DNA from 4 places in the Kitasatospora sp. NPDC094019 genome. Region 2 is predicted to be linked to each of the others. Evidence: riboswitches for the same ligand, from Rfam matches in the RefSeq annotation. Region 2 holds a riboswitch; each other region holds the start of a gene.
The links. A riboswitch is a leader RNA that binds a small molecule or an ion and turns the genes downstream of it on or off. The one in region 2 is predicted to bind S-adenosylmethionine.

Region 1 (5,039 bases), on a different contig from region 2:
AACTGAGCCAGACGATCGTTCCGACGCTGACCATGTTCGGCCGGTTGACCGATCCGTGCGCGTGCCCGGTTTCTACTGCTGTTGCTGTCGCCACGACGGACATTATGTCGGTCCCTTATTCCGTCTTCACGTCGGGGGGTCTCCCTCGGAGTGTCCGGTGCGTGCGGTATGCCCCCCTGGAGCCCGACGAGGCGTCCGGACCGGCGCTGAGCAGCGGCGTGTCCCTTTTCTGACGGTTGTTCGAAGGGCCCGTCCGGCCCCTCTGCGGCGTGTCGCGACGGGCTTCCGGGGGCCGTCGGGGGTAAGGGGAAGGTCCACTCGTCCGCCGTACGGGTGGACCGCGCGGTCCAGGGTGACGCGCCGTGCTCCGCCCGGACCAGTCGCCGCCGCGGCGGACTCGGGAGGAGATCGCGCGGGACGGCCTCGGCCGACGGTGATCGGGAGTAGCATCCGGGGAGAGGCGAACGTGGTCCGGATCACACGTGAGGGAGCAGAGCCCATGGCGTACACGACCGACGAGACGCTGACCGTTCTCGTCTACAGCCACGACCGAACCACCCGCGAGCAGGTGCTGACCGCTCTCGGGCGGCGGCCCGCGGAGGACCTGCCGGAGCTGGCCTACCTGGAGTGCGCGACCACCCCCGCGGTGCTCAAGGCGCTGGAGAAGGGTGGCGTCGACCTCTGCGTGCTGGACGGCGAGGCGGTACCGGCGGGCGGGCTCGGGCTCGCGCGGCAGTTGAAGGACGAGATCTACGGTTGCCCGCCGGTGCTGGTGCTGATCGGCCGGCCGCAGGACTCCTGGCTGGCCGCCTGGAGCCGGGCGGAGGCGGCCATCTCCCAGCCGGTGGATCCGGTCGCACTGGCGGAGGCCGCCGCCACGCTGCTGCGGTCCAGGCTGGCCAAGCGGGCGCCGGCCGCCCGCTGACCGGGCCGTACCGGTGTGTGCCGGTGCGGCCGGGCCCCGGTCCCGTCCGGCGCGGCACCCGGCGTCCCGCCCTTCGTCTCAGTAACGGAGACGAAGGGTGAACGGCCGGGCCCCGGCCCCCCGCCGCTCGATAGGCTGACTCCGTCCTTACGTCCTTCCCCGGGCACCGGGGTAGCGAGAGCTGGAGTCAGCCATGGTGAACGTGCAGCCTGCGAACGGTGGTAGCGACCCCGCGCAGGTGGTCCGCTCCTGGCCGGACATCCTGTCGGCGCTGCTGAGGCGGGAGGACCTCGACCGCTCGGCCACGGCGTGGGCGATGGACCGGATCATGAGCGGCGAGGCCACCCCGGTGCAGGTGGCCGGGTTCATGGTGGCGCTGCGGGCCAAGGGCGAGACGGTCGACGAGATCTCCGGACTGGTCGACTCGATGTACGCGCACGCCGAGCCGCTGGACATCCCCGGCCCGGCGGTGGACATCGTCGGCACCGGTGGTGACCGGGCCAGGACCGTCAACATCTCGACCATGTCGGCGATCGTCGCGGCCGCGGCCGGCGCCAAGGTGGTCAAGCACGGCAACCGGGCCGCGTCCTCGTCCAGCGGCTCCTCGGACGTGCTGGAGAAGCTGGGCATCAGCCTGGACCTCCGGCCGCGCCGGGTCGCCGAGATCGCCGAGGAGGTCGGGCTCACCTTCTGCTTCGCCGCGACCTTCCACCCGTCGATGCGGCACGCCGCGCCCGCGCGGCGCGACCTCGGGGTGCCCACCGCCTTCAACATCCTGGGGCCGCTGACCAACCCGGCCCGGGTGACGGCGCACGCGATCGGCTGCTTCGACACCCGCCTGGCGGGGCTGATCGCCGGGGTGCTCGCCCGGCGCGGTGCCACCGCGCTGGTCTTCCGGGGCGACGACGGGCTGGACGAGCTGACGATCAGCACCACCTCGCGGGTGTGGGTGGTCCGCGACGGCGCCGTCACCGAGACCTCCTTCGACCCGCGCGAGGTCGGCATCGAGCCGGTCGGCATCGAGGCGCTGCGCGGCGCGGACCCGGCGTACAACGCGGAGGTCGCGCGCCGGGTCCTCGCCGGGGAGCACGGCCCGGTCCGCGACGCGGTGCTGCTCAACTCGGCGGCCGCGCTGGTGGCGCTGGACCTCACCGACGCGCCGCTCGCGGAGCAGCTCGGGGCGGCCATGCGGCGTACCGCGACGGCGATCGACTCGGGTGCCGCGCGGGATCTGCTGAAGCACTGGTCCGAGGCCACCGCCCGGGCATGACACGGCAGTTGGGGCCCACCGGGAATCCTCCCGGTGGGCCCCGACCGGTGTCCGGGATGTGGACCCCTGTTTGACCGGGGGACGCACCCGATCTACAGTCTTGGCCAGGTCATGAGTGACAGCGACAAGCCCCAGCTTGCTGTCCGGCAACCCTCCTTCCGTGGCGGGGTGCCCTGGGTGAGGACCGGGCCGTGCGGCGAGCCGTCCGCGTGGCAAGCGCGGACACCCGGATCATCACGCACTCCCGGGGTCCCTGACCCGTAGACGGAGTGCATCCCCATGTCTCTCGCCACCGACCTCGCCATCGACCTCGGTACCCCCCTCGCCGTCCTCGGCCACGACGTCGAGGTCCCGCTCGCCAACGGCGACAAGGTCGCCTACGCGGCGCTCGACTACGCCGCCAGCGCCCCGGCGCTGCAGCGGGTCTGGGACGAGGTCGCCGCCTACGCCCCCTACTACGGCAGCGTGCACCGCGGCGCCGGCTACCTGTCCCAGCTCTCCACCGACCTGTTCGAGCAGAGCCGCCGCACCGTCGCCGAGTTCCTGGACCTGCGCGAGGACGACCAGGTGGTCTTCACCCGCGCCACCACCGACTCGCTCAACCTGCTGGCCGGCGCCGTCCCGGCCGGGACCCGGGTGTTCGCCTTCGAGACCGAGCACCACGCCTCGCTGCTGCCCTGGGCGCACGCCGGCCTGACCGTCACCTGTCTGCGCGCCCCGCGCTCGCACGCCGAGGCCGTCGCCGCCTTCGAGGCCGCGCTCGCCGAGGCGCCCGAGGGCCCGAAGCTGCTCTGCGTCACCGGCGCGTCGAACGTCACCGGCGAGCTCTGGCCGGTCGCCGAACTGACCAGGACCGCCCACCGCCACGGCGCCCGGGTGGTGCTGGACGCCGCGCAGCTGGCCCCGCACCACCGGGTCTCGGTGCGCGAGCTGGACGTCGACTGGATCGCCTTCTCCGGTCACAAGCTGTACGCGCCGTTCGGCTCCGGGGTGCTGGCCGGCCGGTCCGACTGGCTGGACGAGGCCGAGCCGTACCTGGCCGGCGGCGGCGCCACCCGTACGGTGGCCCGCGAGACCGACGGCTCGGTGGCCGTGCAGTGGCACACCGGCCCGGCCCGGCACGAGGCCGGCTCCCCGAACGTCATCGGCGTGTACGCGATCGCGGCGGCCTGCCGGGCGCTCACCGAGGCGGGGTTCGACGCCCTGGAGGCCCGCGAGCGGGCGCTGGTGGCCCGGCTGAAGGCCGGTCTGGCGGAGATCCCCGAGGTCAGGGTGCTGAACCTGTTCGGTGCCGACTCGGAGCGGGTGGGCGTGCTGTCCTTCGTGGTCCGGGGCTGGAACAGCTCGCACTTCTCGGCCGCGCTGTCCGCCGAGTACGGCATCGGGGTGCGGGACGGCCTGTTCTGCGCCCACCCGCTGGTGCGCACCCTGCTCGGCGACGAGGAGGCCGCGCCCTCGGAGTGCGGCGCGCCGGAGCCGTCGCTGCCGGGCGAGCGCAGCCTGAACGCGATCCGGGTGAGCTTCGGCGCCGGCACGCCGGACGAGCACGTGGACCGGTTCCTCACCGCCGTCCGGGAGCTGGTCAAGGACGGCGCGGCGTGGAGCTACCGGAACGAGGGCGGCCGCTGCGTCGCGGACACCCGCCGGGAGGGCTGAGGCCCCGTCGGGAGTGGCCGCTCCGCGGCTACCCCTTCCTCCCTATTCCTCCAGGCCGATCGCGAACGCGGCCTCCAGGTCGTGCTGGGAGTAGGTGCGGAAGGCGATCTGGGTCTCGGTGTGGGCCACGCCCGGGACCTTGTTCAGCCGACCGGGGATCACGTCGGCGAGGTCGTCGTGGCGGCGCACCCGCACCATCGCGACCAGGTCGTAGCCGCCGGTCACCGAGTAGACCTCGCTGACGCCCTCGATGGCGGCGATCGCCTCGGCGATCTCCGGGATGCGGTCGACGCTGGTCTTGATCAGGACGATGGCGGTGATCACGGTGGCGTACTCCTTTGTGAGGTGCCGCCAGGGTAGCGGGCGTCGGTCGCACCGTCGCGGGGGCGGGGGCGGCGGGGGCGGCGCTCGGCCAGGGCGCACGCGTAGAGGAAGCCGGTCATGAAGCCGATCACGTGCACCAGGTACGCCACCCCGGGTCCGGCGGAGTGCACCGACCACCACTGGAGCGTGAACCACAGGCCCAGCACCAGCCAGGCCGGGAACCGCAGCGGCAGGAAGAGCAGCAGCGGGACGAGCGTGGTGACCCGGGCGTGCGGGTGGAAGCGCAGGTAGGAGCCGAGCACGGCGGAGATCGCCCCCGAGGCGCCGATCAGCACCCGGGTCGAGTCCGCCGAATGGGCCTCGGCCAGCGCGAACCCGTAGGTGGTCAGCGCGCCGGCCGCCAGATAGAAGAGGAGGAACCGGGGGCGGCCGAGGCGGCGTTCCACGCTGGGGCCGAAGACGTACAGGAAGAGCAGGTTGCCGAGCAGGTGCAGCCAGCCGACGTGCAGGAAGAGCGCGCTGAGCACGGACAGGGCCGGGTGCTTGCCGGGGGTGGCCGCGGCCGGGCAGCCGGGTACCGGGTCCGGGGCCTCGGCCAGTTGGTCCGCGGTCAGCGGGTGGCCGGTCAGGAGCTCGGCGGGGACGGCCCCCCAGCGCTGCTCGTAGCGCTGCTCGGCGCAGACCCGGGCCTGGTCCCGGCCGTAGAGCGGGTTGAGCCCCGCGGCCGGCCCGAGCAGGAAGACCGCGGTGTTCAGCGCGATCAGCGCGTAGCAGACGGCCGGAGCGGTGGCGGCCGGTCGGCCGCGGTGCGCGCCGGGATGGGGGACCGGGATCGCCATGGGCTCCAGCATCCCCCCGGTACCC
Region 2 (5,039 bases):
GGGCGCCCGGGCGGCCGATCCGATGCGCGGTGGAGCACCGCCTGGTACGCGATGGATACAGAGGCGCCGGGCCGCCCCGCCCTCAGCCGGCGACGAGGTCCGCCCGGCGGGGGAAGCCCCCGCGCGGTGGGGCGCCGTCGGCGGCGGCCGGCGGGACGGGGCCGAGCCGCCGGGCCAGGTCGACCCGGCGGCGGACGCCGAGCTTGCGGTACACCCGGGTGAGGTGCTGCTCGACGGTCGACACGGTGATGTAGAGCTTGCGCGCGATGTCCCGGTTGGACAGGCCGCGCGCGGCGAGCTCGGCGACCCGCCCCTCGGCCTCCGAGAGCCCGCCGGTGCCCGCCGCCGGAGCGGCCGCCGGGACCGGTCCGGCTCCGGGGACGGCGGTCCCGGGGACGCCGGTCACCGGGACGCCGGTCGTACGGGAGCCGGTCATGGGGGCACCGGTCATGGGGGCACCGGTCGCGGGAAGGCCGGTCACCGCGAGGGCGACCGCCGTCGGCAGCGGCGACACCGGCGGTGGCAGCTGGGCCGACGCCTGCCCGGACGCCTGCGACCGGAGCGGCACCACGGCCAGCACCGGCGTCCGGCGCAGCCTCCGGTCCGCCCGGCGGGCCCGGCCCGGGTCGCCGTCCTGCTGGTGGGCCTCGCTCAGCTCCCCCAGCGCCGCCGCCAGCTCCGACTCCGCGCCGGCCTCCTCCAGCAGCGCGACGGCGCGTTCCAGCAGCTCCGTCCGCTCCGCGGGTCCGCCCGCCGCCGCCCGGATCCGCAGCGCCAGACCGCGGATCCGCGGGTGGCCGACCGGCCCGAGCCGGGCGAGCTGCTGGTCCGCGAGGGCGGCGGCGCTGCCCGGCCGGCCGAGGGCGAGCTGCGCCCGGGCCGCCCCGAGCCGCCAGGGCGCGATGGCGGGCAGGTGGTCCAGGCCCCAGCGGGCCATGGTGTCGCCGCAGGCGCGGTAGTCGGCGAGCGCCTGCTCGGCCCGGCCGAGGGCGAGCCGGTGACCGGCCAGCGCGTACCGGAGGTGCAGACCGGCGGGCGTGTGCTCCAGACCCGCCGGGGTGACCAGCTCCAGGAAGTGCGCCGCGTCCTGGTGCAGGCCGAGCGCGGTGCGGGCGGCAGCCATGGTCGCCAGCGGCAGCCCGACGGCCACGCCCCACGCCTCCGGCCGGACGTGCGCGAACGCGGCGCGCCCGGCCTCGTCGGCGCTCCGCAGGTCGCCCTGACGCAGCGCCGCCTCGGCGCGCAGGGCGGCCAGCAGGGCGTTCCAGTGGGCGCCGCAGCGGGCACCGGCGCGGTCGGCGAGCGGGACGCACCAGTGGGCGGCCCGGTCGGCCCGGTCGGCGTAGAGCAGGACGGTGAGCGCGGCGGTGAGGGATTCGGTGCGCACGCCGCCGAGGAGCCCGGCGCGCAGGACGAGCTCGGCGCGGACCACGGCGTCCTCGGGGGTCACGGTGCCGGCGAGGAGGGCGGCCAGCAGCCGCATGCCGTCGCCACGGTCGGCGCCGTCGCCCGACCCGGCCCGGCGGGCGGGGTTGGGGAGCAGCGCGGGGTACCAGTAGGCGAGCCAGTGGCGCAGGGCCTCGGTGCGGTCGGCCTGGCCGGGGACGGCTTCGAAGCGGGCGAGCGCGGCGGTGCCCTCGTCGATCCGGCCGTGCCAGAAGTGGAGGCGCAGGCGCTTGAGTTCGTGGCGCAGCGCGGTTTCGGCGTCGGTGACGGTGCCGGGGAGGGTGGGGACGCACTCGACGGCGGGGCCGGCGGGCGCGGCCGGGAGCCGCAGCAGGTGGGCCGGTACCGGTCCGAAGCCGCCGGTCGCGGTGGCCCGCCGTGGCGCCGGCTCCGCGGCGGCGCCCTCGTTCTCGTTCCCGTTCTCGTTCTCGACGGTGTCCGCCGCGGCGAGGGCGGCGCCCGGCGTCTCCCACGCGCCGCCGCCGAACTCCGGCAGCACCGCGCCGGGGTCCCCGGAGCCGGGGGCGGCCGCCGGCCCGAGCGAGCTGCGCAGATGTCCCTCGGCCACCCGGGCGTGCCCGTCGACGGTGGCCGCCGCCGCGCCGGCGGCCCGCAGGAGTCGGCCGGCCCGCTGGTGCAGGGCGGCGAGTTCGAGCGGCCGCATCGCGGCGAGCAGGTCCCCGGCGGCGGTGGGATGGCGGAAGCCGCCGTCGCGGAACAGCCCGGCCGCGTCCAGCAGGTACAGCGCCCGGGGCAGCGCGTCGGGGGCGAGCAGCAGCAGTTCGGCGAGGAGTTCGGGGGTGGCCCCGGCGCCGAGCACCGCGACGCCGCGCGCGTAGTGCAGGGCGAGCGGGTCGATCCGGTGCAGGCAGTGCATCAGGCCGCGCCGATAGCCCTCGCCGACGACGAGGGTGCCGGGGCTGCCGGCGCGCTCCTGGTCCCCGACGAGGCTGTGCACCAGCAGCGGGTTGCCGCCGGTGAGGGTGTGCGCCTCGGCGGCGTACCGGTCGGCGGCCGCGGCGCCGAGCCGGGTGCGCAGCACCTCGGCGACGAGTCCGGTGGTCAGCAGGTCGAGCCGGATGTGCTGGTGGTGCGGTTGGCGGGCGAGTTCGACCTCGAACAGCGGGTTGGCGGGGGTCATGGTCTCGCGCGAGCTGAGCACGGTGAGCACGCCGGTGCCCCGGGTGCGGCGGACCAGGTAGAGCAGGAACTCCAGCGACTGCGGGTCGGCGTCCTGCCGGTCGTCGACGGCGATCAGCACGGGGGCGCGGTCGGCCAGGCCGCGGACCAGCCGGAACAGGCCCTCCAGGACGCGCTGGGTGAGCCGCCCGGCGGGGCGGTCGGACGGGGCTGGGTCGGTGCCGGCGGCCGCGCCCTCGGCGAGCAGGGCCTCGGCGGTGGCGGCCTCCTCGGGTTCGAGGTCGGCGCCCTGGAGGAGTTGCCGGGCCAGGCCGAGCGGGAACTCGCGTTCGAGCGGCGAGCCGGTGCCGACCAGGACCTGGACGCCGCGCTCGGCGGCGGTGTCGGTGAAGGTGTAGAGCAGGTCGCTGCGCCCGCTGCCGACGGACCCGTGCAGCACGATCACGCTCCCGGCGCCGGCGGCGCAGCGGTCGAGGGCGTGGTGCAGCCGGCGGTACTCGGACTCGCGGCCGGCGGGCGGGGTTCTCGACGGGCCGTACGGATCGTACGGATCACGCGGCGGGGGCACGGGAAGGGGGGACATCCGTTCTCCTGGTGCAGGGCGCACGGGAGGACGGGCCGCTGGGCGCTCCTCCTCGCGCGGGTTCGTGGGCGAGGGAATCGGAGGGACCGACCGGGGCGGGCGGGGACGCCCGGCCGGCCGACCGGCTCAGCGACAGAGGGAGCTGGCGCGCCGCAGCAGGTCGACGTCGAGGCGGGCGACCAGTCGCAGGTCGGCTCGGAGCAGCGGGGCGGCGGACGTCGTACGCGAACCGACGGGCGACGACGGCCACGCACCCGCGCGGTGTCCACCTGCCCGCTGTTCCACGACGTTCTCCGTCCCCCGCGCCCTCCCGGGCCCATGACCGCGCTTGTGACGGTCCGTCGGTCGGACGGACCCTCACCTGGCTTATCCCCGGGGCACCCCACCGCAGTGTGGGGGTTGCCGGTCAGCCGGCCGGGGCCTTGGGGCTGACACTCTTCGCCGCCCCCGAGTCTAGGAAGCGCCCGGCGAGCGCGTCAATCGGCCGGGCCCCGGAATCCGGCCCACCGGCCGGTTCAGCACGGGGCGCAACGGGCGCGCAACACACCCGCCACAGTGCGCCGGGGCGCGCCGCGGCCCACGTGCTCGGCCCGCTCGGCCCGCCCAGCACGCTCGACACCGCTCGACCCCGCTCGGCCCGCCCGGCCCCCTCAGCCGGCCAGGCCGTGCCCGGCCAGGCGGCGGCGCAGCCCGGCGAGTTCGCGCCGGACCAGCGGCGGCAGCCCGTCCACCCCGCCGCCGGCCGCCGCGAGCACCGGACCCAGCAGGTCGGCGGCCGCCCTCGGGTCCTGGGCGAGCAGGTGGCAGTCGGCCACCCGGACGGTGAACAGCAGACGGGCGGAGGGCAGTTGGTCGGGCGCGAGCAGCGCGAGCGCGGTCTCGGCGGCGTCGACGGCCCGGCGGGCCAGCCGGGGGTCCTCGACGGCGGCGGCCGCGTCGCGCAGGGCGGCGGCCGCGCCGGCCTCGACCCGCAGCCGCATCGAGGCGATGGAGAGCCAGGCGGCGTCGGACTCGTCGTGGACCCCGATGTGGTCGAGGTGGAGCCGGGAGCGGCCGAGGTGGCGGACGGTGGCGCGGACGTCGCCGGTGAGGGCGTGGGCGCGGGCCTGGGCGATCTGGCCCATGGCTCCGGCCCAGTGCCGGGCCGGGGCCACCCGGGAGATCTCGCGGGCGTAGCCGAGCGCGGCGTCCGGATCGCCGTCGAGGCGGGCGAGGAAGCTCATGTCACTGAGGGCGGCGACCTGGGTGGCGTGGTCCCCGGCGAGTTCGGCCCAGCCGAGGGCGCGGGTGAAGCAGGCCATCGCGGTGGCGTTGCGGCCGTCCTGCATCCGCAGGGCGCCCGCGGCGTGGGCGTACTCGCCGGCGAGCCGGGCCAGCGGGCGACGGTCGGGTCCGGCCGGGTGGGCGGCCAGACGGCGCAGGACGACCCGCAGGGTGTCCTCGACGGCCGCGGTGCCGGGAGCGGCGGGGCTGTCGCCGGCCCGCAGGTGGGCGGCGAGCAGGCCGGCCAGGGCGTGGGCGGTGTCGGGGTCGAGCGGGGCGGTCGTGTCGGGGTCGGCGGCGCGGAACGCGGTGTGCAGGGCAGCCAGTTCGGGCGCGGCGGGGACGGCGCAGCCGGCCGCGTCGTGGAGGGGGCAGAGCAGCCCGTAGTCGGGGAGGCGGTCGGGCAGGTGGGCGGCGAGGCCGGCGGGCAGGACAGGGGCCAGGGCGGCGACCGGCGGGCCGGGCAGCGGGGGGCGGGTCCAGTCCCCGGGGACGGGCACCGGGGGCGCCCCGAGCACGGCGACAGCGGGTACGAGGACGGGAACGGAGGCCGGGGCCGGTCCCTCCTCGGCGAGGCGGCAGGCGGCCCGCAGTTCGCCGCCGGCGT
Region 3 (5,039 bases), on a different contig from region 2:
GCCCCACGGCCGGGTGAGGACGCCGATCAGCAGGGCGCCCGGATCCCGGTCGACCTCCTCCGCGTACGGCCGGGGCGGCTCCGGCGCGGCGTAGGGGTCGCCCGGCGCGGGCCCCCGGACCAGGTCGAGCAGGACGGCGCTGTCGCGCACGGTCCGGCTGACGGCGCCGTGCACGGCCAGGCCGTTGAAGATCTCGTCCACGGCCGGGCCCATCGGCACCCGCCCGCGGGTCGGCTTCAGCCCGAACAGGCCGTTGTAGGCGGCGGGGACGCGGATCGAACCCGCGGCGTCGGTGGCGTGCGCGATCGGGACGATCCCGGCGGCGACGGCCGCGCCCGCGCCCCCGCTGGACCCGCCGGCGCTGCGGGTGAGGTCCCAGGGGTTGCGGGTGGCGCCGTACAGCACGGGTTCGGTGGTGGTGCTGTAGGCCAGCTCCGGGGTGGCGGTGCGCCCGAAGGTCACCAGGCCCGCCCGGCGGAGCCGCGTCATCAGGGTGGAGTCGGCGGCGGCGACCTGGCCGGCGGCGAGGCGGCTGCCGAGCTCCGTCCGGCGCCCGGCGGCCTCCACCCCGAGGTCCTTGACGAGGAAGGGGACCCCGGCGAGCGGGGTGCTGCCGGGGCGGGGCGTGTCGTCGGCCGGCCAGGTCTCCACGACGGCGTTGACCCGCGGGCCGACCGAGCGCGCGGCTTCCCGCGCGGCCGCCTCCACTTCGGCGGGGGTCACCTCTCGCCGGGCGATCAGTTCGGCGAGACCGACCGCGTCGTGGCGCACGTACTCGGTGATGTCCAAGGGCCCTCCCGGAATCGCGTGCGGCACCGACTGGTACCGCAGAGTTCCACACGATACCGATCGGTATCGTGTGGGACGGACTGGTACCGTAACAGCCCCGGGGAAGCACCGCGGGCCGCGATCGACCGGAGGCCGTGAACAGTCATGACAGTGCCCGCCAGAAGGCCGAGCCGGGTGGCGAAGCTGCCGCCCCGCGAACGCGTCCTCGACGCCGCCGAGGAGCTCTTCCGGACCGAGGGGATCCAGCGGGTGGGCGTGCAGGCGATCGCGGAGAAGGCCGGGACCACCAAAATGGCGATCTACCGTCATTTCGAGACCAAGGACGCGCTGGTCGCGGAGTGGCTGCGGATCGTCGTCGCCGACTACCGGGCCGCGTTCGACCGGGTCGAGGCGGAGCACCCGGACCGGCCCGAGGAACAGATCCTGGGCCTGGCCCGCTTCATCGCCGAGGGACTGCCGACGCTCTCGTACCGGGGCTGCCCGTTCGTCAACTCCCTCGCCGAACTGCCCGACCGCTCCCACCCGGGGCGGCAGGTGATCGAGGAGCACAAGGAGTTCCAGCTCCGACGGCTGACCGGCAGCTGTGTGCGGGCCGGGCTCTCCGACCCCGGACAGGCGGCGGCCGAGATCACCTTCGTGCTCGAAGGCGCCCAGATCAGCACCCAGAACGGGAGCGTGGACCGGGTGGGCGAGCGACTGCTGCGGGCGGTCGAGGGCGTCGTGGCCCGGTACCGCCCGGCCGCCGCCACCTGACGGCGGCGGCGCGTCCGGGGTTCGGCAGTGCCGTCGGCACCGCCGTCCGCACCGCCGTCCGCACCGCCGTCAGTCCAGTACTGCCACAGGTACTGCTGTCAGCACTGCCAGAGGAACGCCGCGCCGGCGCAGGGGGAGCAGGTGAAGGCGTAGGCCCGGCCACTGCCGAAGTTCATGGCGGTGACGGGATCGGGCCCCTCCTGGAGCTGGACGGCGAGCCGCATCGGCTCGGCACAGGCCGGGCAGTCCGGTGTCTCGTCGTTCTGGAGCCAGGCCGGGGCGCCGTTGAGCTGGCCGAGCACGTGGGTGCGGGGGCGGCCGGTCCGGTCCGCCCAGGCGGCGCGGGCGCGGTCGAAGTCCGGTGCGTCCGCGAGGAACTGGGCCTCGGCGGCGCGGGTGGCGCCGAGGAGCAGGAGATCCTCGTCGTCCTCGTCGTCCTCGTCGCCGAAGTCGTCCTCGTCCTCGTCGGGGTCGGCGTCCTCACGGCCCTCGGGGTCGGACCGCACCGGAAGGGGGATCGGCACCAGCGCGTCGGCCGCGAGGACCAGCGCGACGTTGGCACCCGAACGGGCGTCCCAGTCCCGGCACTCTCCCGGACGGTTCTGGCAGGCGAACAGAACCAGCACCCGGTCCTGGGGACCCGGACCTCCGGTCACGGCGGCGCCGGACCCGTCCAGCACGATCTGCGCGAGGAACCGCATCGGGCCGCCGCAATCGGCACAGGTCGGCCAGGCGGTGCCGGGCGGGGCGAGCGGCACGCCGCCGGTGCGCGTGACCGTCGCATCGTCCGCGACCGGGCCGCCCTCGGTGATCAGGGTCGTCATACGGCCCGACTGTAGGACACCGCGGCGACACCGCCCGGCCGCGGTCGGGGGACGGGGGCTTGGCAGGCGGGCGGGGGAGTCTTGTATCGTTCTTCGCGAATCATCCAGAGGGGTGGAGGGACCGGCCCTACGAAGCCCCGGCAGCTCCCCGTTCGACCCGGCGTCCGAAGTACGCGCCGTGCCGTCCGGGATCAGTGCCAACTCCGGCCTGTCGCCAATGTGGCGCGGGAAAGATGAGGAGACACGGTGCTCTCTGTGCTGTCCTTCCGCCGGGCGCTTCCCGTCCCGGACCTTTCGCGTACCCGTCTCGTGCCCGGCGCAGGCAATCGGCCCACTTGCTCGGCCCGCCCTCGCTGACCACCCCCCCCGCTCCCCACGGGGGGCCTCCGCGAGCGCGCCCCGGGCGGCTCGCGGGATCTGAGACGGAGACATCCATGGACAACACGAGCGGCGTCGGCGTGCTCGACAAGGTCACCTCGATCCTCGGCACCCTGGAGGCCGGACCGACCACCCTGGCCGGCCTCGTCGCGGTGACCGGCCTGGCCCGGCCCACGGCGCACCGGCTCGCCGTCGCACTCGAACAGCACCGGCTGGTCGCCCGTGACGTGGAGGGCCGCTTCATCCTCGGCCCCCGGCTCGGTGAACTCTCGGCCGCCGCCGGGGAGGACCGGCTGCTGGCCGCCGCCGGCCCGGTCCTCGCCCGGCTGCGCGACGTCAGCGGGGAGAGCGCCCAGCTCTACCGTCGGCAGGGCGGTGTCCGGATCTGCGTGGCCGCCGCCGAGCGCCTCTCCGGGCTGCGCGACACCGTTCCGGTGGGAGTCACCCTCCCGATGAAGGTCGGCGCCGCCGCCCAGGTCCTGCTGGCCTGGGAGGAGCCCGAGCGGCTCCACCGCGGCCTCCAGGGCGCCAGCTTCACCGCGACCGCGCTGAGCGGCGTCCGGCGCCGTGGCTGGGCCCAGTCGATCGGGGAACGCGAGCTCGGGGTCGCGTCCGTCTCCGCCCCGGTCCGGGGGCCGGCGAACCGGGTCGTGGCCGCCGTGGCCGTCTCCGGCCCGATCGAGCGGTTGACCCGCCACCCCGGCGCCCTTCTCTCGCAGACGGTCGTCGAAGCGGCCGACCGTCTCACCGAGGCCCTCCGCCTCACCTGACGGGCCCGGTCGCGGGGGCCGCCCCCCGCGACCGGCGGCCGGGCGAGTCAGCGCAGGCTGTCGAGGTCGATGCTGTCCGCCATCACGCGGTAGCCGAGCGGCCCGGGGTGGAGGTGGTCGCCGGCGTGGAGGCCGTCCGGGATCGCGCCGGTGCCCTCGGGATCGACGGCGCGGTCGAAGTCGGCCACCGCGTCGTACGCGCCGGAGGTACGGATCCACTCGTTGAGGTCGCGGCGCAGCCGGTCGGCGCCCGCGGTCCAGAACGGCGCGCCGCCGAAGGGCATCAGGGTGGCTCCGACGGCCTTGACGCCCCGGGCGTGGGCGGCCCGGATCAGGGCGCGGTGGGCGTTGATCAGCCGCTGGAGCGTCACGGGCGGGTCGTCGCGGTCCACGCCGCAGATCTGGTCGCCGCCGCGGAGGATGTCGTTCATGCCGTGGGAGACGATGACGGTGCCCACGTTCGGTCGGTCCAGCACATCGCGCCGGAAGCGGCTCAGCGCGCTGTCCCCGGCGCAGGCGGAATCGGCGAGCATCTTGTTCGAGCCGATGCCGGCGTTGAGGACGGGGCGCGGTCGGCCGGCGGCGACGAGCCGCTCGGCGAGGAGGTCTGGATAGCGGTCGTCGCCGTCGACGGTGGCGCCGAACCCGTCGGTGGTGGACTCGCCGAACGCCACCACCGCCCTGCCCACGGGCCGCCCGCCGGTGACCTCGACCCCGCCGAGGTAGTACCAGGAGCCGTACCCGGGGCGGACGGCATCGGTGAACGCCGCCGCATCGGTGTCCCCGCGGTGGTCGCCGTCGGCCCGGTAGGTCGTGGTCATGGACAGCTGGTGGTAGGTGGCCGGGCCGGTCGCGCCGTCGAACCAGAGCGTCAGCGCCACCCGGTCGCGGGCCGCCACCGGCAGCGGCACCGGATCGCTGAGGACCTCTCCGCCCGCGGGGACGACGACGGAGTCCCGGTGCCCGAAGCGCAAGGGCAGTACTGTCCCCGGGACGACGGCCGCCCCGTCGGCGGCGCGGCCGACAGTGGCCCCGCTCAGCCGCAGTGGTGTCGTCCCGTAGAGATTGGACAGCCGGAACCGGAGGGCCTTGCCACCGGTGCCCAGTCGCACCACCTGCCGTACCGACTGGTGGTCGAAGCCCCGCACGGCCCAGGTCTCGAACCACGGCGCCGAGGAGGGCCGCATCATCGGCGCGGACCAGGCGGCCGACCAGCGCTGGGGATACGCCGAGGAAGTGTCCCCGGTGGCCGATGCGGCGGCCGGCGCGGGGAGGGAGGTGGCGGTGACGGAGAGGGCGGCGGTCAGCGCGGCGACGGAAGCGGCGCGGGCGAACGAGTGCATGGAGCGCTCCTCGGGAAGGTCGGTCGGTCCTGCCCTGCTGACCCGGGGCGGTGCGGGAATGTGACAGCGGATGTGACAGCGGACCAGCCCGGCCGGTCGACGAACCGGGCCGGCCGGGCGCGATTTGTTCTGAGCGCGCGGGAGGAGTACTGTCGCCCAGTCGCCTGGCAGGGAGCACCGGA
Region 4 (5,039 bases), on a different contig from region 2:
ACGAGCGCCTGGGCGAGCACGGTGGCGGTGGTGGTGCCGTCACCCGCGACGTCGTCGGTCTTCTTGGCGACCTCCTTGACGAGCTCCGCGCCGATCTTCTCGTACGGGTCCTCGAGCTCGATCTCCTTGGCGATGGAGACACCGTCGTTGGTGATCGTGGGGGCGCCCCACTTCTTCTCCAGAACGACGTTGCGGCCCTTGGGGCCGAGCGTGACCTTCACTGCGTCGGCAAGCTGGTTCATGCCGCGCTCAAGGCCGCGGCGAGCTTCCTCATCAAAGGCGATGATCTTGGCCATCAGAAGTGGTCCTCCGGGACACGGTCGACTGCTCGGACCAAGGGGTGCCCGCGACGGACGGCCCTGGTGTGCGGGGGTCCATTCCCCTACCGCTCCCTGGGGCCTCACCGACCCGGTCCGCTGTCACTCTCAAGCTGTGAGTGCTAACGCCAATGATTAGCACTCCGGGTGGGTGAGTGCAAGCCCAATCGGGCAATCCGCGAGCCGCGCCACCCACCCCGCGCGGCCGCCCCCGACCACCCCGGCCCCCGGGGCCGGGCATGGCGGCGGGCCCGTACGACCGAGGTCGTACGGGCCCGCCGTGAGAATCAAGAGGTGCGCCAGCCGATGGGCCGAGCAGAGCTCCCGGGTGTCGGAAAGGTCAGACCGCCGCGCGGACCATGTCCGCCTGCGGACCCTTCTGCCCCTGAGAGATCTCGAACTCGACCCGCTGGCCCTCCTCAAGGGTGCGGTAGCCGTCCATCTGGATCGCGCTGTAGTGGACGAAGACGTCCGCACCACCGTCGACCGCGATGAAGCCGTAACCCTTCTCCGCGTTGAACCACTTGACGGTGCCCTGAGCCATTCCGAACTCCCCTAGTGCTGTGCTGGCCCTTCACGCGCCCGCAGGTCTGCGGGCCCGGGTCTGGTTGGAGGCCGGCCCGGGGAACCCCCCCTGGGCACAGCCGCGCACGCCGCAATCCTCCCGGTGCCGCCGAACGGCATCCGGCGAACGGGTGATTGCGTCGACCGCGGCTGAATGTATCCGGATCGACGCCCTCTGCAACAGAGCCAATGGCGGGGAATTCACCCGCGGCACCACTGGACAGGACGGGCGCAATCGGGATAAAGTCCCGCATTCCCCGCCGGACATAGCGGACCTATTACGTGAAATGTCCGCCAGAATTCTGACACCGGCCTGACATGTATCCCGGTCCCGGACCCGCCCCGACTCCGGTGGGGCGGGGCGTCGGCGGTGGTGGCGGTGCGGTGGATTCGTTCCCGGACAAGGGCGGCGGGCGCGCGCTGTTCCCGGTCCAGCGACACTTTACTCCGCCCGGGACCGAATATATTCCCGCCAAAATAAGCGCGGCCGTCCGCGGCACGGAATTCCGTGCCGCGGACGGCCGTCGACGACGCGTCCGCCCCGGAGCGAACGGACCGCCGGAGGATCACCCGCCGGCGACCGCCGGGATGATCGAAATGCTCGCGCCGTCCTTGATCTCCGTCTCCAGGCCCTCGGCGAACCGCACGTCGTCGTCGTTCACGTAGACATTGACGAAACGGCGCAGCTTGCCGGTGTCGTCGAGGATCCGCGCGGCGATCCCGGCGTGGTTGCGCTCCAGGTCGGCGATGACCTCGCCCAGCGTGGCGCCCTCGGCGGGCACCTCGCTCACGCCACCGGTGTAGGTGCGCAGGATGGTCGGGATGCGGACGTTGGCGCTCATGGGGGTCTCCTAGCTACGACGGGCGCTGGGCGGGGCGGTCGGGGACGACGGGGTCAGTCGGAGGCGAGGCCGGCGCCCCGGAAGGCGTCCAGGGTCGGCCGGATGACGGCGGTCATGCCGGCCTCGGAGACGGCGTCGAGGGTCTTCAGCCCGTCCCCGGTGTTGATGGCGACGGTCTCCTTCGACGGGTCCAGCCGCCCGGTCTCGACCAGCTTCCTGAGCACGCCGACGGTCACGCCGCCCGCGGTCTCCGCGAAGATGCCCTCGGTCCGGGCCAGCAGCCGGATCGCCGCCACGACCTCCTCGTCCGTGACGTCCTCCACCGCGCCACCGGTGCGCCGGGCGATGTCGAGCACGTACGGGCCGTCGGCCGGGTTGCCGATCGCCAGCGACTTGGCGATGGTGTCCGGCTTGACCGGCCGGATCACGTCGTGACCGGCCTTGAAGGCCGCCGAGACCGGCGAGCAGCCCTCGGCCTGGGCGCCGAAGATCCGGTACGGCCGGTCCTCGACCAGGCCCAGCTTGATCAGCTCCTGCAGCCCCTTGTCGATCTTGGTGAGCTGGGAGCCCGAGGCGACCGGGATCACGATCTGCTCCGGCAGCCGCCAGCCGAGCTGCTCGCAGATCTCGTAGGCCAGCGTCTTGGAGCCTTCGCCGTAGTACGGCCGCAGATTGACGTTGACGAAGCCCCAGCCCTCGCCGGCCGGATCGCCGATCAGCTCCGAGCAGAAGCGGTTCACGTCGTCGTAGTTGCCCTCGATGCCGACCAGCTCACCGCCGTAGACCCCGGCCATCACGACCTTGCCCTGCTCCAGGTCGTGCGGGATGAACACGCAGGACCGGAAGCCCGCCCGGGCCGCCGCCGCGCCGACCGCGCCGGCCAGGTTGCCGGTCGAGGAGCAGGACAGCGTGGTGTAGCCGAACACCCGGGCCGCCTCGATGGCGCAGGCCACCACGCGGTCCTTGAAGGAGTGGGTCGGGTTCCCGGAGTCGTCCTTGATGTGCAGCTGGCCGGTGAAGCCGAGCTCGCGGCCCAGGTTGTCCGCCTTCACCAGCGGAGTCCACCCCGGGTTGAGGTTCGGCTTGGTCGCCACGTCGGCCGGGACGGGCAGCAGCGGCGCGTAGCGCCAGATCGACGCCGGACCGGCCTCGATCCGCTTGCGCAGCTCCTCGGCGCCCTCGCTGCCGAACTCGTAGGCGATCTCCAGCGGACCGAAGCACTCGAGACAGGCGAAGCTGGGACCGAGCGGGAACCGGGTGCCGCACTCGCGACAGGACAGCGCGGTGGCGGGGCCGAGGTCGACGGCGACGGGTGCGGCGGTGTCGATAGCCATGATGGTACGGAGACCTCTCTCCTCATCTTCCCCAGGACGCGGTCGCGCCCGGGCCGGAATTGGCACCTGTCCCGCCGGGGCCGTGGGCCGACCGTGCGAGAAGGTTGCCGGGACGTCAACGGGCCGTTCCCTCAGTCCCTCTGGATGAGCTCTGTGAAGTTGTGGTTCTGCGCAGTGGCGACCCCGGCGTGCGAAGGTCCGACCGCTGTACGAAGACTGTATCCGAAGGCCCCGGCCCCGAACGGGACCGTCCGCCACGCGAGATGACCCGTCCCACTCTCTCCCGGCCGAGGGCCGGGGGAGCCCCATCCGTCGAGGAGAGCACCGTGCCCGCCGAACCGACCCCCGCGCCCCTCCCCGAGACCGCGTCCTGGCTGCGGCGGCGCTCGTGGACCGCGGCCGACCGGCCGGTTCACACGCTCGTGGCCGCCAAGCGCGCCCTCGGTCCGGCCGGCACCGTCAGCGTCGTGCTGCCCGCCCTGGACGAGGAGGCCACCGTCGGCGGGATCGTCCGGGTGATCCGGCGGGAACTGATGGAGCGGCTGCCGCTGGTGGACGAGCTGGTGGTGGTCGACTCCGGCTCCGCCGACGCCACCGCCGAGGTCGCCGCCGCGGCCGGTGCCACCGTCGTCCACCGGGACGCCATTCTGCCCCGGCTGCCCGCCGCCCCCGGCAAGGGCGAGGTGCTGTGGCGGTCGCTGCTGGTCACCCGCGGCGAGATCGTCTGCTTCGTGGACGCCGACCTGCGCGAGTTCCACCCCACCCTGGTCTCCGGCATCCTCGGCCCGCTGCTGACCGAGCCGGACATCCAGCTGGTCAAGGCGATGTACGACCGGCCGCTGGAGGCCGACGGCGCGGTGGTACCGGCCGGCGGCGGCCGGGTCACCGAACTGGTCGCCCGGCCGCTGCTCAATCTGCACTGGCCGGAACTCGCCGGTTTCGTCCAGCCGCTCGGCGGCGAGTACGCGGCCCGCCGCTCCCTGCTCGAACGGCTGCCCTTCCCCACCGGCTACGGCGTCGAGCTCGGCCTGCTCGTCGACGCCCTGGAGACGGCCGGACTGGACGCGCTCGCGCAGGTGGACGTCGGCATCCGCCACCACCGGCACCAGGACGCCCAGGCACTCGGCCGGATGGCGGCCACCATCTACCGCACCGCGTTGGAGCGGCTGGACCGCACCCACCGGCTGAAGGCGTCCGCCGACCTGGTTCGCCCCCAGCTCACCCAGTTCACCCGCGACCCGCTGACCCGCGCCTTCACCGCCCACACCCACCCGGTCAGCGCGACCGAGCGGCCGCCGATGCACACCCTTCCCGAGTACGCCACCCGACACCGATGACGCGTCCCGCGGGTTTGCCGCCCCGGAGCCACGGCAACGAACCAACCATGGGCGATCTCACGACCGAACGTTCGAATCCGACCGGCGCCGCCCCCGTGCTGGTGGCGTCCAACCGGGGGCCGGTGTCGTTCGGCACCGCCGAGGACGGCAGCCTCACCCTCCGCAGAGGCGGCGGCGGGCTGGTCTCCGGGCTGTCCGCGATCGACGACCCGGACGCCGTCTGGGTCTGCGCCGCCCTCTCCGACGCCGACCGCAGGGCCGCCCGCGAGGCCCCGGACGGCAGGCTCGACCGGGCCGGCCACGACGTCGGCGGCCAGGCCGTCCGGATGCTCGGCATCGATCCCGAGACCTTCGCCCGCGCGTACAACGGCATCGCCAACTCGACCCTCTGGTTCGTCCACCACCTGCTCTGGAACACCCCGACCGAACCCGTCTTCGACGCCGGCTTCCGCACCGAGTGGGCGGCCTACACCGCGTACAACACGGCCTTCGCCGAGGCCCTCGCCGCCGAGGCCGCCCCCGGGGCCGCCGTCCTGGTGCAGGACTACCACCTCTCACTGGTCCCGGCGCTGCTCCGCGCCGCCCGCCCCGACCTGCGGATCGGCCACTTCTCGCACACCCCCTGGGCGCCGCCCGAGTACCTGC

Region 1: it holds a riboswitch for S-adenosylmethionine, as region 2 does, so the genes downstream of both, ACIQ9P_RS02260 (aminotransferase class V-fold PLP-dependent enzyme) here and ACIQ9P_RS32890 (AAA family ATPase) in region 2, are expected to answer to the same signal.
Region 3: it holds a riboswitch for S-adenosylmethionine, as region 2 does, so the genes downstream of both, ACIQ9P_RS37320 (IclR family transcriptional regulator) here and ACIQ9P_RS32890 (AAA family ATPase) in region 2, are expected to answer to the same signal.
Region 4: it holds a riboswitch for S-adenosylmethionine, as region 2 does, so the genes downstream of both, thrC (threonine synthase) here and ACIQ9P_RS32890 (AAA family ATPase) in region 2, are expected to answer to the same signal.

Annotation. Positions count from the first base shown of each region.
Region 1 covers NZ_JBIWIF010000001.1:486,960-491,998, reverse strand. The annotation lists gene ACIQ9P_RS02275 (heme-copper oxidase subunit III) at 1-103, opposite strand, end outside; gene ACIQ9P_RS02270 (hypothetical protein) at 500-925, shown strand; gene trpD (anthranilate phosphoribosyltransferase) at 1,119-2,195, shown strand; SAM riboswitch class IV at 2,303-2,420, shown strand; gene ACIQ9P_RS02260 (aminotransferase class V-fold PLP-dependent enzyme) at 2,475-3,851, shown strand; gene ACIQ9P_RS02255 (Lrp/AsnC ligand binding domain-containing protein) at 3,894-4,175, opposite strand; gene ACIQ9P_RS02250 (rhomboid family intramembrane serine protease) at 4,172-5,014, opposite strand.
Region 2 covers NZ_JBIWIF010000020.1:142,343-147,381, reverse strand. The annotation lists gene ACIQ9P_RS32890 (AAA family ATPase) at 83-3,169, opposite strand; SAM riboswitch class IV at 3,489-3,612, opposite strand; gene ACIQ9P_RS32885 (helix-turn-helix domain-containing protein) at 3,820-5,039, opposite strand, start outside.
Region 3 covers NZ_JBIWIF010000031.1:186-5,224, reverse strand. The annotation lists gene ACIQ9P_RS37335 (amidase) at 1-789, opposite strand, end outside; gene ACIQ9P_RS37330 (TetR/AcrR family transcriptional regulator) at 934-1,542, shown strand; gene ACIQ9P_RS37325 (DUF1963 domain-containing protein) at 1,641-2,366, opposite strand; SAM riboswitch class I at 2,464-2,606, shown strand; gene ACIQ9P_RS37320 (IclR family transcriptional regulator) at 2,801-3,514, shown strand; gene ACIQ9P_RS37315 (SGNH/GDSL hydrolase family protein) at 3,562-4,857, opposite strand.
Region 4 covers NZ_JBIWIF010000006.1:512,200-517,238, forward strand. The annotation lists gene groL (chaperonin GroEL) at 1-296, opposite strand, end outside; gene ACIQ9P_RS17170 (cold-shock protein) at 658-861, opposite strand; gene ACIQ9P_RS17175 (ubiquitin-like small modifier protein 1) at 1,448-1,723, opposite strand; gene thrC (threonine synthase) at 1,777-3,057, opposite strand; SAM riboswitch class I at 3,077-3,208, opposite strand; gene ACIQ9P_RS17185 (glucosyl-3-phosphoglycerate synthase) at 3,384-4,394, shown strand; gene ACIQ9P_RS17190 (trehalose-6-phosphate synthase) at 4,442-5,039, shown strand, end outside.